One region of the Vallitalea longa genome, then DNA from elsewhere that is predicted to be linked to it. Evidence: riboswitches for the same ligand, from Rfam matches in the RefSeq annotation. Region 1 holds a riboswitch; each other region holds the start of a gene.
What was found. Region 1 has a riboswitch for cobalamin ahead of QMG30_RS19075 (ABC transporter substrate-binding protein). Riboswitches for the same ligand answer to the same signal wherever they lie in the genome.

Region 1 (4,228 bases):
GTGAGGATATCTTCCGTAGCTTACTAAATCAAATACGGTGAAATCATCTGGTGCAGTAGGAGATTGAGGCAGTATGGACATATCTTTCGCTAATAGCTTAGTATCCATTTGAAAGATTGATTTTCCATTAAGATACACATCACCATATTGAGGTTTCAAATTTCTGGATAAAGCTTTTAATATGGTTGACTTTCCACAACCATTAGTGCCTATCATAGTATTTATTGAACCTTTTTTTATGTTAAGAGAAAGGTCTTTTATTATATTGTTTTTTCCATAATTGATTGTTATTGAATTAGTTCTTAACACGATTTTTGAGCCCGCCTCTCAATAAGAATATAAAAAATGGTGCGCCTAGCATTGACATTACAATACCCACAGGTATTTCTATAGGATCCATTACAATTCTAGCTATCGTATCACATATCATCAATAGAGATGCTCCAAGTAAAGCACTTGCTGGAAATAGATACTTATAATCAGAACCTATAATTAGTCTTGTTATGTGGGGTACAATTAATCCAACAAATCCTAATAGTCCAACATTACTCGCTGCGCTTGCTGCAAGTAGTGAAGCTAATGCAATAAATATTTTTCTTAATCTTTCTATTTTTATTCCGAGTCCTGTAGCTATTTCGTCACCGAGCATGAGTATGTTCAATTTCTTGGATAATAGAATAGATACAATCAATCCAAATAGAGCATAGGGCCATAGAGCATAAAAATCTTTCCAAGTCTTAGCAGCTAAACTGCCCACCATGAATCCTAGAGCATTTTGTACCCTGTCTGGAAAAAATATTAGAATAGCATTGATCCAAGCACTTAGGAATGACGATACAGCTATACCTGCCAGAATAAGTCTTAGAGGTTTGATTCCATTTTTCCATGAAAGGATATATATCAACATAGTAGTTAATAATGCAAAAGCAAAAGCAACGGGTGTAACAAGAAAGTCGTAAGAAGGAAATATGACAAGTATGAAAATAGCACCTAACCCAGCACCAGAGGAAACACCAATTGTGTTTGGTGAGGCCAAGGGGTTTCTCATGACCCCTTGTAAGATGCCTCCAGCCAAGGATAGACATATACCTACAGTCCCAGCTACAAGTGATCTTGGAACTCTAACTTTCCATATGATGTTTCTGTTAACTCCTGTACGATCAATAAATATAGCTTTTAAAATCTCTGGAATAGATATTTTAAGAGCACCTAGACTTATGCTGAATAAGAAAGATAATATAGTGATGATAACTAATATTAATATTATGGTGATCTTAAATGAATGTCTATTATTTATCTTTTTCATTTTTCAAATACCTGAGGATATAATATTTTAGCTAGATATTCAAATGCTTCAGGATATCTTGCATTAGGCTTGTAGTGGAATAATTCTGGTGGTAAATAATGTATATTACCTTCTTTGACAGCAGTAAGAGTTCCCCAAGCGTCATTGGATTCCAAATCTTCTTTCATACGAGTTTTAACTTTTTCAAGATCACCCATAGGAACTACTAATATTACATCAGGATCTTCTTCTAATATTTTTTCTAAACTAAAATCAACAGTCGAACTGTTTTTAACAGGTGCGTCTGTAATTATATTATTAGCTCCAAGCATTTCAACCATATTTCCTACTAATCCATTAGGAAGTTGAGCTTTTACATATTTTGATGAACCGAATAATATTACTACATTAGGTTTTTCTTCATCTTTGACTTTATCGCATATTGTAGTTACGTTATCTTCTAATTCTTTGATTTCTGTTTCGTAGATGTCATCTCTACCTGTTATCTTAGTAAATATTCTCAAAACATCGATAAAGCTATCATATGGATTCGTGCTTACGTCAACATAGGCATATTCAATGTTATTATCTTTTAATATATCTTCCATTTCTACATGTTGACTTCTTCCTGAACTTAATATCACTAAGTCAGGTTCTAGAGATAATATTTTTTCAACGCTAGGTGCATTAACTTTTCCAACGTCTTCAATATCCTTTGCAGCTTCTGGTACATTAGTTGAACCACTTACTCTAGCAATGGCTTCTCCACCTGATAGATACCATATATCTAATATGGAGTTCATAAGAACAACAACTTTTTCTGGGTTTTTAGTTACTGTTTGTTCATTACCCATAGGATTGATGTATGTAATGGTTGTGTCAGTATCTTCAATTATGAAATCAGGTAATTCTTCACTATCATTTTTTTGTGCTTCTTTATCTGTGTCAGCAGAAGTGTCAGATTCTTTTTCGTTGTTATTATTCTTATCGGTATCAACTGTATTATCCTCATCAGTAACAGTAGTTTTGGAAGAATCCTCTTTTTTTGAGCATCCAGTAAATGAAGTTACTGTTAGTATGAATATCAATAGAACAGCTAATCGTTTCATATTTTTCATTATTAAAATCCTCCTAAATATTTTATTATAAAGAAATAATTATGATTTATTTAATAGGTCTTCTTAGGAGTACATTATTTATGAAATAACCCCAAAACAAAAAAACTTACAACTAATCGTTGTAAGTTATATTAACAAATTAAATTAACTAATTTTTATAATAATTTAATTAATTAATGTAATCGTATCTTCCCACCGAAGTTAGTTACATAAATTTTGTAGGCAGGTTTCCTGACTTGTAGTTCATTTTACTCTCTTAATCTTCCCAGTTTCCCAGTGATATATCTAAGATTTCATCCCTACTTACAGTAGCGGGGGCTGTAGAGGACTCACACCTCATTCCCTATTATCTTTTTTAGTTAATTATGTATAACATAAAAAAAGCACCTTCAAAGAACTATTGAATTTTAAAGAAATAGTAACATAGTTTAGTGACAATGTCAATGTTATTATATCGCTACATGTATTATTTTACTATATATATCATCTGATTTACCAAACTTGACTATGATTATCTCGAATAGTATACTTAAATAGACTTGAATTTTATTTGATTATTGAAAAATTAAAATGCATATCATGAATAAGGAGAATATACAATGAAAAAATTAAATTTTATTCTTATTATGATAATAGTTAGTATAGCTGTCTTATCAGGATGTGATTCAAAGAATGATACTAATAATAATAGAACTATTATTAATAATGCTAATTTGGGAATTGAGCAAAAAGAACTACCTGATGAAGATAATGATGAAGCAGATAATGAGGATACAAAAAATAATAGAACAGAGTTAGCTGAACTTATAGAAACACCTTTACCATCAGCTAAATCAGTGGGGATTTGTTACAAAAATGAGCAAGAAGATATATTTAAAGAGTTGGTAGGAGAATATTATGAGGAATTCATTGATATTTCACAGTATTATCGTGATATAGAAGATAAAGATAATCTTGGAATGAAAGTCCGTATTTTTGGTAAAAAAGGATATGGAAATTCTGCTATCGTCATGGTTGACGATATTAAGAATCAATTTATGACAGCTATTGATGGAGAAGATGGTATATGTTATTTTTCCAATGTAGATAATGAAAAATTTAGTAATGAACCACCAAAAACAATTGATGAATGGGTTGGAAATCGTGTTATTAGTGTTAATGGAGACAATAAAGATAATGAGGATCAAGAAGAGGATAGTAAGAATAAAAGAGCATATGATGCTATACCAGAAGAAATTATAGAATACATTAATAAAAAAGATAGTGATACACAAATAGTATATTTCAAGGAAGAGGATATGGATGTTGATGGGGTATCGGAATTCATAATCGGAACAAGTCTAATAAATAACGATTTGAGTTATGAATATTTTTCTGAAGTATATGTTTTGAGATTGAAAGAAGGAAATGTCAAGGAATTAGAGGGTGATTATGTTAGTACAGGGTATTCTATTAATAATATTAATCTGGTAAAACTAGATAACCTTCCCAATAAATATTTATATTGTGGATTAACAAACGGTGTAAATATACAAGGATTTGTCCTTTATGGATTAAAAGATGATAAGATTTATAAGATAGATTGCTGTGTTTGCCCTTCTGGGGATGGTGAGGATGTTTTAGTTGATGAAAACCAGGATGGTCAATATGATGGATATAAAAAAAGTAGATCAGATAGCTATACATACCATTACCATGTTAATTATTATTACAATCTGATAGGTGAAAAGTTTCAATTAGATAGAATATCATTTGATTTACCACCATATCCAATTACTATAAAAGAAGTAACCATGCAATATTTACAGTTGAGGTCACTGGATTT
Region 2 (4,228 bases), on a different contig from region 1:
TTTTATTAACATTGATTCCTAAACTTCCAGCAGCATCGTCACCTAACAACATTAAATTCAATTCTTTTGAAAACACCATCAGTATAATAGAACATATAATCACACAAGGTGCTATAACTGCAACTTCCGACCAACTTGACGTACTGAAACTTCCTAGTGTCCATAAATACACTTTTTCTAGTTTATCTCTATTTAATAACATAAGTAGAGACATTAGAGCAGACAATAAATAGTTAATAGATATACCCGCCAACAATAATGTTGTAGTAGGAAGTTTTTTACCAATTGCAGATATTTTTAGAACTACTATAACTGTAAGCATAGCTCCAACAAAGGCAAATATACTTACTCCTGTAAAAGCAAATATATGTTTATCAAAATTAAATATCAAACCTATTGTTGCCCCAAGAGCTGCTCCTGATGAAATTCCAAGCACAAAAGGGTCAGCCATAGGGTTCTTGAATACTCCTTGAAATGAACATCCCACAACTGAAAGTGCTCCTCCAGTGAATAAGGCTAATATTATTCTTGGCAATCTTAGATTAGTTATTATTTTAATGTGAGAATCCTTAATACCTTCTAAGGACACTAAATCATCTAAAAACGGTATTTTATTTAATAGAATCTTACTACTTTCAATAAAATTAATTTTTACCGAACCAAAACCGCATGCTATAATAACAACTGCTATAAGTATCAGTAAGCTTATAATTATATTGCTTTTTCTATATATCTTCATAATAATAACCTGCTTTGCTTAGTATGTCTATTCTAGTACTTCCGGATGGAAAATTTTAACTAATTCTTCTAATCCAACAACAAGTCTTGGACCTTGTCTGAAAAAAACATTTTCATCTGTTTCATATAATCTACCTTCTTTTACTGCTGTTAGATCTTTGTATCCTTCTAATTGTTCAATTTTACTCTTGGAATCAAATTTATTAGAACATATTACTATTTCTGGATCTTGGTCGACAAGCTGTTCTATACTATAAGACCAACCAGTAGCATCCTTAGCAATATTTTCTGCTCCAGCGCTTTCTATTAGTTTTCCTAGAAAAGTCTCTCCAGTTGCTGTAGAGTTATGCTCACCATAGCCTACAACAAAATATGCTGTTGGTTTTTCTTTTCCTTCTACAGCTTTTGTTAGTTCAGAAACTTTGTCTTTCATATCATCAATTATTTTATCTGATTTATCTTTTACATTAAGTACTTTGCCAAGTGTAGCTATATATTTATATGTGTCGTCAAATCCTCCCGTTAGTGCTAAAGCCAAAACAGTAATTCCCTGCTGTTGTAACTGAGTAATAGTTTCGTCAGATACATGAGCTGATACAAGAACAATATCTGGACCAATTTCTACTATTCTTTCAATATCGGGTTGTGTTAATTCACCTAAAGATTCTATATCTTCCACTTCACTAGGGTAATCACAATAATCTGTTCTACCAACAAGTTTATCTCCTGCTTCTAGGGCAAATATTGTTTCTGTGAATTCTGGTGATAGTGAAATTACAGTTTCTGGTTCTTTTTCGATTGTTATATTATTACCATACTTATCTTCTACGTCCATAGGATATGTAATCGCTTCATTCTCTTGTTTGTCAATTGAAGTATCCGTTTTATTATTACAAGCACCTAAACTAAATACCAATGTCATAATTAACATTAAGGATAATAATATTTTTGATAATTTTTTCATAAAAATTAACCTCCATAGTTATTTTAATAATCGGCTTTTATGCATATGTAGCAAATTATTTATAAACAACAAAAAACTGTGCTGAGGCACAGTTAGATTACAAATAAAATGTATCTACACTCTCCCACCGAAAGCTGAAACATCATAAAAAGGCAGGTCTCCTGGCTTATGGCTTGACTTACTCTCTAGTCTTCTCGGTCTCCCAATGACAAAATTAGATTTCATACCATTTACAGTAGCGGGGGCTGCAGCGGCATCTGACCGCTTTCCCTTTTTAACTCTATGAGTACCTTTTCATATATAAAATTTTCACAACTCATCATATATAACTAATATATTCATAAGTTATCTATATTATATACTTATCATAAGATATGTCAAGATAAATGATCTTATCTGGTTTTAATTTTCTTAAAATGTTCGATTATATTTTTTTCATAACCCTGCATAGTAGGTTCATAATATTTTTTGTCCATTAATTCATCTGGCAAATACTGTTGGTCAACATAATGATTATCATAATCATGAGCATATTTATAATCAATTCCATGTCCTAATTTTTTGGCACCACTATAATGACTATCTTGCAGATGAGGTGGAATCGCATCAATTTGTATTCTCTTGACATCTGCTAGTGCTTTATCTATGGCGAGATATGCAGCATTACTTTTGGGAGCACAAGCTACATAAGTAGCTGCTTGTGATAGTATTATTCTTCCTTCAGGCATCCCAATAAAGTTAACAGCTTCAGCCGCAGCTACAGCAACCTGTAAAGCCTGTGGATCAGCATTTCCTACATCTTCAGAAGCACATATCACTATTCTTCTAGCTATAAATTTGGGATCTTCTCCTGCATAAATCATTCTAGCCAAATAATATACAGCAGCATCTGGATCCGAACCTCTCATACTCTTGATGAATGCTGATATAGTATCATAGTGATTATCACCATTTTTATCATAATTGATAACCCTTTTCTGAATACATTCAGCAGCAACTTCTATAGTAATATCAATTATACCTTTCTCATCTGGTTCAGTAGTCAATATTCCTAATTCTACTGCATTAAGAGCTGCTCTAGCATCTCCATTGGCTCTGTCAGACAAGAATTCCAAAGCATCTTCTTCTATCACAGCATTAAAGTTTCCTAGTCCTTTCTCTTTATCTGTTATGGCTCTCATAATTAGTTTACTTATATCTTCTTTATCAAGAGGTTTCAATTCAAATACTCTAGATCTTGATACCAGAGCACTATTCACCTCAAAATACGGATTTTCTGTAGTTGCACCTATAAGTGTAATAGTGCCATCTTCAACATATGGAAGAAGTGCATCTTGCTGAGCTTTATTGAATCTATGGATTTCATCAATAAATAATATCGTCTTGCCTAAAGTCATTCCAATCCTATTTTTCGCTTCATTAACTACTTTTTCAATATCCTTCTTACCGGATATTGTAGCATTTAATTGTACGAATTCAGCTTTTGTGGTATTTGCTATTACTTTTGCTAATGTAGTTTTACCTGTTCCAGGTGGTCCGTAAAATATTAGTGAACCTAGTTTGTCTGCTTTTATAGCTCTATATAATAATTTACCTTTACCAATTATATGTTCCTGACCAACAACTTCTTCTATTGATGTTGGACGTAACCTAGCTGCTAAAGGGGATTCTGTCTCTAATGTTTTTTCTCTCATCATATCAAATAAATCCATATCTATCTCCTCTGTCATAATAGTAATTCTAAGTTTTCTAATGATCTTATTATTATTAACTAATTATTTATTAATTATATCATACATAACTATAGTTACGCTATAATTCATTATCCTATTTAATCAAACTAATCAGAAATAATTATCCTTTTGTTTAAATTATGTATATTAAGTATTCAATTTGTTGATTGACTTTAAAATATATTGTAATATACTATATATTATCAGAAAAGGAGGAATTTTCATGAAAAATAAGCATTTCAAAAATTTAGTAACTTTTATTATTTGTTTTATTTTTATGCTTAACATTACTGATTTTAGTATTTCAGCTCAAACACCTAATGTTCAATTATATTCTACCATAATAGGAACAGGGCAACATTATGATCATGGTCGTGCTGTTTACACATATTATACAACTGGGTATATATATGTTAATAATTTAAACAGCAACAAAAAAGTGTCAGTACACTATACTTATGATGGTATTAACTGGTTAGATCAACCTGCTACTTATTTAAAAACTTTAAAAAATGGGTCAGAAGTTTGGAGTTATAGAACACCCGATCACCCTTACGCGGCAATGTCGAGAGATTGTACTTATAATTGTAGATTTGCTATTAAGTATGAGGTTAATGGTAACACATATTGGGATAATAATAATGGACAAGATTATTTTATTCAATATAGCAATAATCGTTACAATGCTCCTTACATATTATCTAAAAGCGTTGTTACGTTACACTATCCTTTAGGTACTTACAGCGGCCGTAATTATCTTTACTTAAAAGATTTAGGTCCCGATAAGTCAGTT
Region 3 (4,228 bases), on a different contig from region 1:
TGATGTATTGACGGTTATACTATTGGATTCATTGATTTGATAAAATAAATTCAGCTATATCATCAGTAACTTGTTTATCTACGTTAGAAGCTATGGAATATTCAGTTGGAGAAGGAGTGCCTTCACCTTTCATAAATAGATGATTAAGCCCATCATATAATTTGAATGTAACGGTATCCTTGGATTCTAAGCTTTCTTTCCATAGATTGAAATCATCTAGAGTAACTTGGTAATCTCTTTTCCCTTGCAAGAATAACATTGGTTTAGTAATTTCTTGTGCCATTACTGTAGGTCGATAATCTTTTAGGTCCAACCAATATTTTTTACCTGTGCCTCCTAAATCTTTTGCGGTATAAGTACTTGATTCGTCAAGTGATTTTACACGATCATAAACATTTTTATAATAATCAATTTGTTGTTGCTCTTCATCAGTAACAATATTATCCAAGTTAGCTAGATAAGGAATCTGATAAACTAATAAATCTTCTAATGGCCTAGCAGAACCTGCAAGGAAGATGTATCCATTTGCATCAGGAAGTTCATTAGCTATACGAGGCATTAAATATCCTCCCAGACTATGTCCTATAATATATATACCTTTAGCAGTGATATCTTTATTGTCAACAAGATAATCATATGCATAGACTACATCATCTATGGTTTCATCATATACAGTTAATTGATCTTGATTAGCGATTATTTTATTCCTATGAGTGTAAGTCCTTTTATCATATCTGAGAACTCCAATGCCATTACTTACAAGTGAATATGCTATGTCTCTAAAAGGTTTATTTGGTCCGATAGTCTCATCTTTATCACTTGGTCCGGAACCTTGTACAAGAATAACTATCGGGTACTCATCTTTGCCTTTTGGAACAGTCAATAAACCAGATAATTTGTATTCATCTGCACCAAATTCAACGGGTATTTCTTCTGCATTTTCAGGGAGAGAAACGTCTAGGTCAGCTCCTTCAGAGGTTGGTAATAAATTAAAGCCTAGTATGGATTCGTTTTCATCAAACATGACAATACACATGAGATTGGATTTGCTACATTTACTTATTATGGTTACTGTTGTATTTTTATCCTGAGTAATTGAGTTAGTGGATAAAATCTTTTCAAAATCTCCAACCAAACCAGTAATTTGGGTATCTGCTTTTGCTAAATTATCTTCACTTAATTGATTTTGTAATTCTTTAGAAAAATTAGTATCATCAATTATGGATTTAAAGTCTTTGTTTATATATAAGTTGAATAAATCTATAGCTGTTTTTTCATACTTATTATCAGTATCATTTGATTTTTCTTGTTCTGGTGAGGTGCCATTTTCTGTGGATTCTGATTGATTGCTATCTGTGATGGGTTCATCAGATTTTGAGTAATTATTGCATCCTGAAAATGTAAGTAAAATGATTAGTGTAATTAATATAAGCTTTTTCATAATAAATCCTTCCTTTCTTATGAAGTCATTTTATTATTGATGACTTGGCTTAGACTATCTTTAATTTAATGTGGGTAAAGCGTTAAGCCTTTCATAAGCTTACTCACATAGAATATTGAAGTGGTAAAGTCCAGTTGATATTAATAGGTTACTATAATAATTAGATTATTAGACAAATATCTAAATTACAATAATTATAATATATAAACTAAATATAGTCAAGATATTGATTTTATCTTTGGTATAGAATATAATGAATTCATGTAAAAATTTAATATATGCAAATAATACTACTATGTTATAGTGTATTATTTGCAAAAGTAAGTTGTGTTTTAAGGAAACTGGTGAAAATCCAGTACAGCCACCGCTACTGTAATTTACTACTAATGTAATAGAGGTCACTGGACTTAATAGTTTGGGAAGACATTACATTGGGTTATATGTATAAGTCAGGATACTTAGCACTGATTACTTGAATATTAAATCCAGATTGCGTGTGGAGATATGGGTTTGTTTTAATGTATATTTCAATTATTCTATGACATTTCTTCAAACGATATCCCCAAAAATCTTAAGTTTTTATAATCGAATATGTTAATGATAACCTAAGTAGTTATGTAAAATAATGAAAAAATGGAGTGAATAATAATGAATAATATTATGTTTCAGGGAACTGCTTCAACTGTGGGTAAAAGCATATTGACTGCTGCTTTATGTAGAATTCTAAATGATGATGGAATTAGTGTAGCTCCATTTAAATCTCAGAATATGGCGCTTAACTCTTTTATAACAGAAGATGGAAAAGAGATGGGCAGAGCTCAAGTTGTACAAGCTGAAGCCGCACGTATTAAACCACAAGTTGAAATGAATCCGATTTTATTGAAACCTACAAGTGATGTAGGAAGTCAAGTAATTCTAAATGGTAAGATATATAAGAATATGTGTGCCAAAGATTATTTCGGTACAAAGGCAGGACTAAAACAGCACATAATGGAATCTTATAATAAGTTACAATCCAAACATGAGGTTATAGTAATAGAAGGAGCAGGAAGTCCAGCGGAAATTAATCTCAGAGAAAATGATATCGTTAATATGGGAATGGCTGAGATGGTTGATGCTCCTGTTGTCTTAATAGGAGATATTGATAAAGGAGGAGTTTTTGCTTCAATCTATGGAACAGTTATGCTTCTGGAACCTGAAGAAAGAAAGCGAATAAAAGGGTATGTCATAAATAAATTCAGAGGTGACGTCAAGATACTTCAACCTGGTATAGATATGTTCTATGAAAAATTGCAAATACCATGTTTGGGGGTTATCCCTTATGAATCACTAAAAATAGATGATGAAGATAGTGTTACTGAAAGATTTGATATGAAAGAAGAGGCAGATATCATTATAGGGGTACTGCGGTTACCACATATGTCCAATTTTACTGATTTCACAGTATTTGAATTAGAAGATAATGTATCTGTAAGGTACATAAAAGAAAATAAAGATTACGAAGGAATTGACCTTCTGATTATTCCAGGCAGTAAAAATACCATAAAAGATATGGAATATATACACAATTCATCACTGAAGGCAGGTATATATAGAGCTCATAGGAATGATGTCCCAATTATTGGTATATGCGGAGGGTATCAAATATTAGGTGAAACCATTGAAGACGAAAAAGGTGTAGAAACTTCAATGTCAAGTATTAACGGATTAGGTTTGTTAGAAATTATTACGGAAATGGAAGATAGCAAACAAACTACCCAAATAACTGGAAATATAATAGAAGATATTCCTTTTGCAGAAAAATCCTATAATCTACAAGTTAGTGGATATGAAATACATATGGGTAAAACCGAGTTGATGGGTGATAGTTTACCACTTATTAAATTACAAGATGGACGAATAGACGGTGCAATGAACGCCAAGAAAAATGTAATGGGAACATATCTTCATGGAATATTCGACAACGATGAGTTAAGAAAACTGATCCTTGATAATATAAAGAATAAAAAAGGATTGGACATTGATAGTAACATTGATTACGCTAAGCTAAAAGACATTGAGTACGATAAATTAGCAAAACTAGTAAGAGATCATATGGATATAGATAAAATAAAAGATATTATTTATAATAGATAACTCAACTTTATAATTATTAATAAGGGTAAAGTATTATAATCACGTAGACATATCATTTCTATGGAGAAGGCATGATTATAATATTTTGCCCTGCTTACTGAAATATAATAAAAAATTAGAGGTGCTATAATTGAAACCCATAATAATATTATGTATAGCCATATTACTAGATAGAATATTTGGCGACCCTGTTAATATACCACATCCTATTATATATATAGGAAAATTAATCAGTAGATTAGAAAAGACAATAAGAAAGAGTAGAATACCTTTGAAGATTGGAGGTTTCGTACTTCTAATTACGACAGTCGGAATAACATTTTTTTCTATAACCCTAGTGCTATTCGTATGTTCTAAAATTCATCCATACATACAAGATATAGTAACTACCTATTTATTATATACTGCTTTGGCTGCTAAATGTTTAAAAGATGAAGTATTAAAAGTATATAAAGCAATAGAAAAGGATGATTTGGAATTATCTAGAAAACAGTTATCTTATTTAGTTGGAAGAGATACTAACAATTTAACTAAAGAAGAAATTATAAGAGGAGCAATCGAAACAGCAGCAGAAAATACTGTAGATGGAGTACTTGCTCCATTAATGTTTATAGCTATTGGATTTATTGTAAATATGCCTGTACAATTTGT

Region 2: linked by a shared signal. The riboswitch ahead of QMG30_RS17210 (ABC transporter substrate-binding protein) and the one ahead of QMG30_RS19075 (ABC transporter substrate-binding protein) in region 1 are both predicted to bind cobalamin.
Region 3: linked by a shared signal. The riboswitch ahead of QMG30_RS22950 (cobyric acid synthase) and the one ahead of QMG30_RS19075 (ABC transporter substrate-binding protein) in region 1 are both predicted to bind cobalamin.

The regions. Positions count from the first base shown of each region.
Region 1 is NZ_BRLB01000015.1:100,043-104,270, reverse strand. Features, by position in the region: gene QMG30_RS19085 (ABC transporter ATP-binding protein) at 1-309, opposite strand, end outside; gene QMG30_RS19080 (FecCD family ABC transporter permease) at 296-1,306, opposite strand; gene QMG30_RS19075 (ABC transporter substrate-binding protein) at 1,303-2,403, opposite strand; cobalamin riboswitch at 2,608-2,809, opposite strand; gene QMG30_RS19070 (hypothetical protein) at 3,003-4,228, shown strand, end outside.
Region 2 is NZ_BRLB01000012.1:138,754-142,981, reverse strand. Features, by position in the region: gene QMG30_RS17215 (FecCD family ABC transporter permease) at 1-739, opposite strand, end outside; gene QMG30_RS17210 (ABC transporter substrate-binding protein) at 767-1,702, opposite strand; cobalamin riboswitch at 1,837-2,011, opposite strand; gene QMG30_RS17205 (replication-associated recombination protein A) at 2,095-3,414, opposite strand; gene QMG30_RS17200 (carbohydrate-binding protein) at 3,659-4,228, shown strand, end outside.
Region 3 is NZ_BRLB01000025.1:38,724-42,951, forward strand. Features, by position in the region: gene QMG30_RS22945 (prolyl oligopeptidase family serine peptidase) at 29-1,441, opposite strand; cobalamin riboswitch at 1,753-1,921, shown strand; gene QMG30_RS22950 (cobyric acid synthase) at 2,090-3,577, shown strand; gene cbiB (adenosylcobinamide-phosphate synthase CbiB) at 3,708-4,228, shown strand, end outside.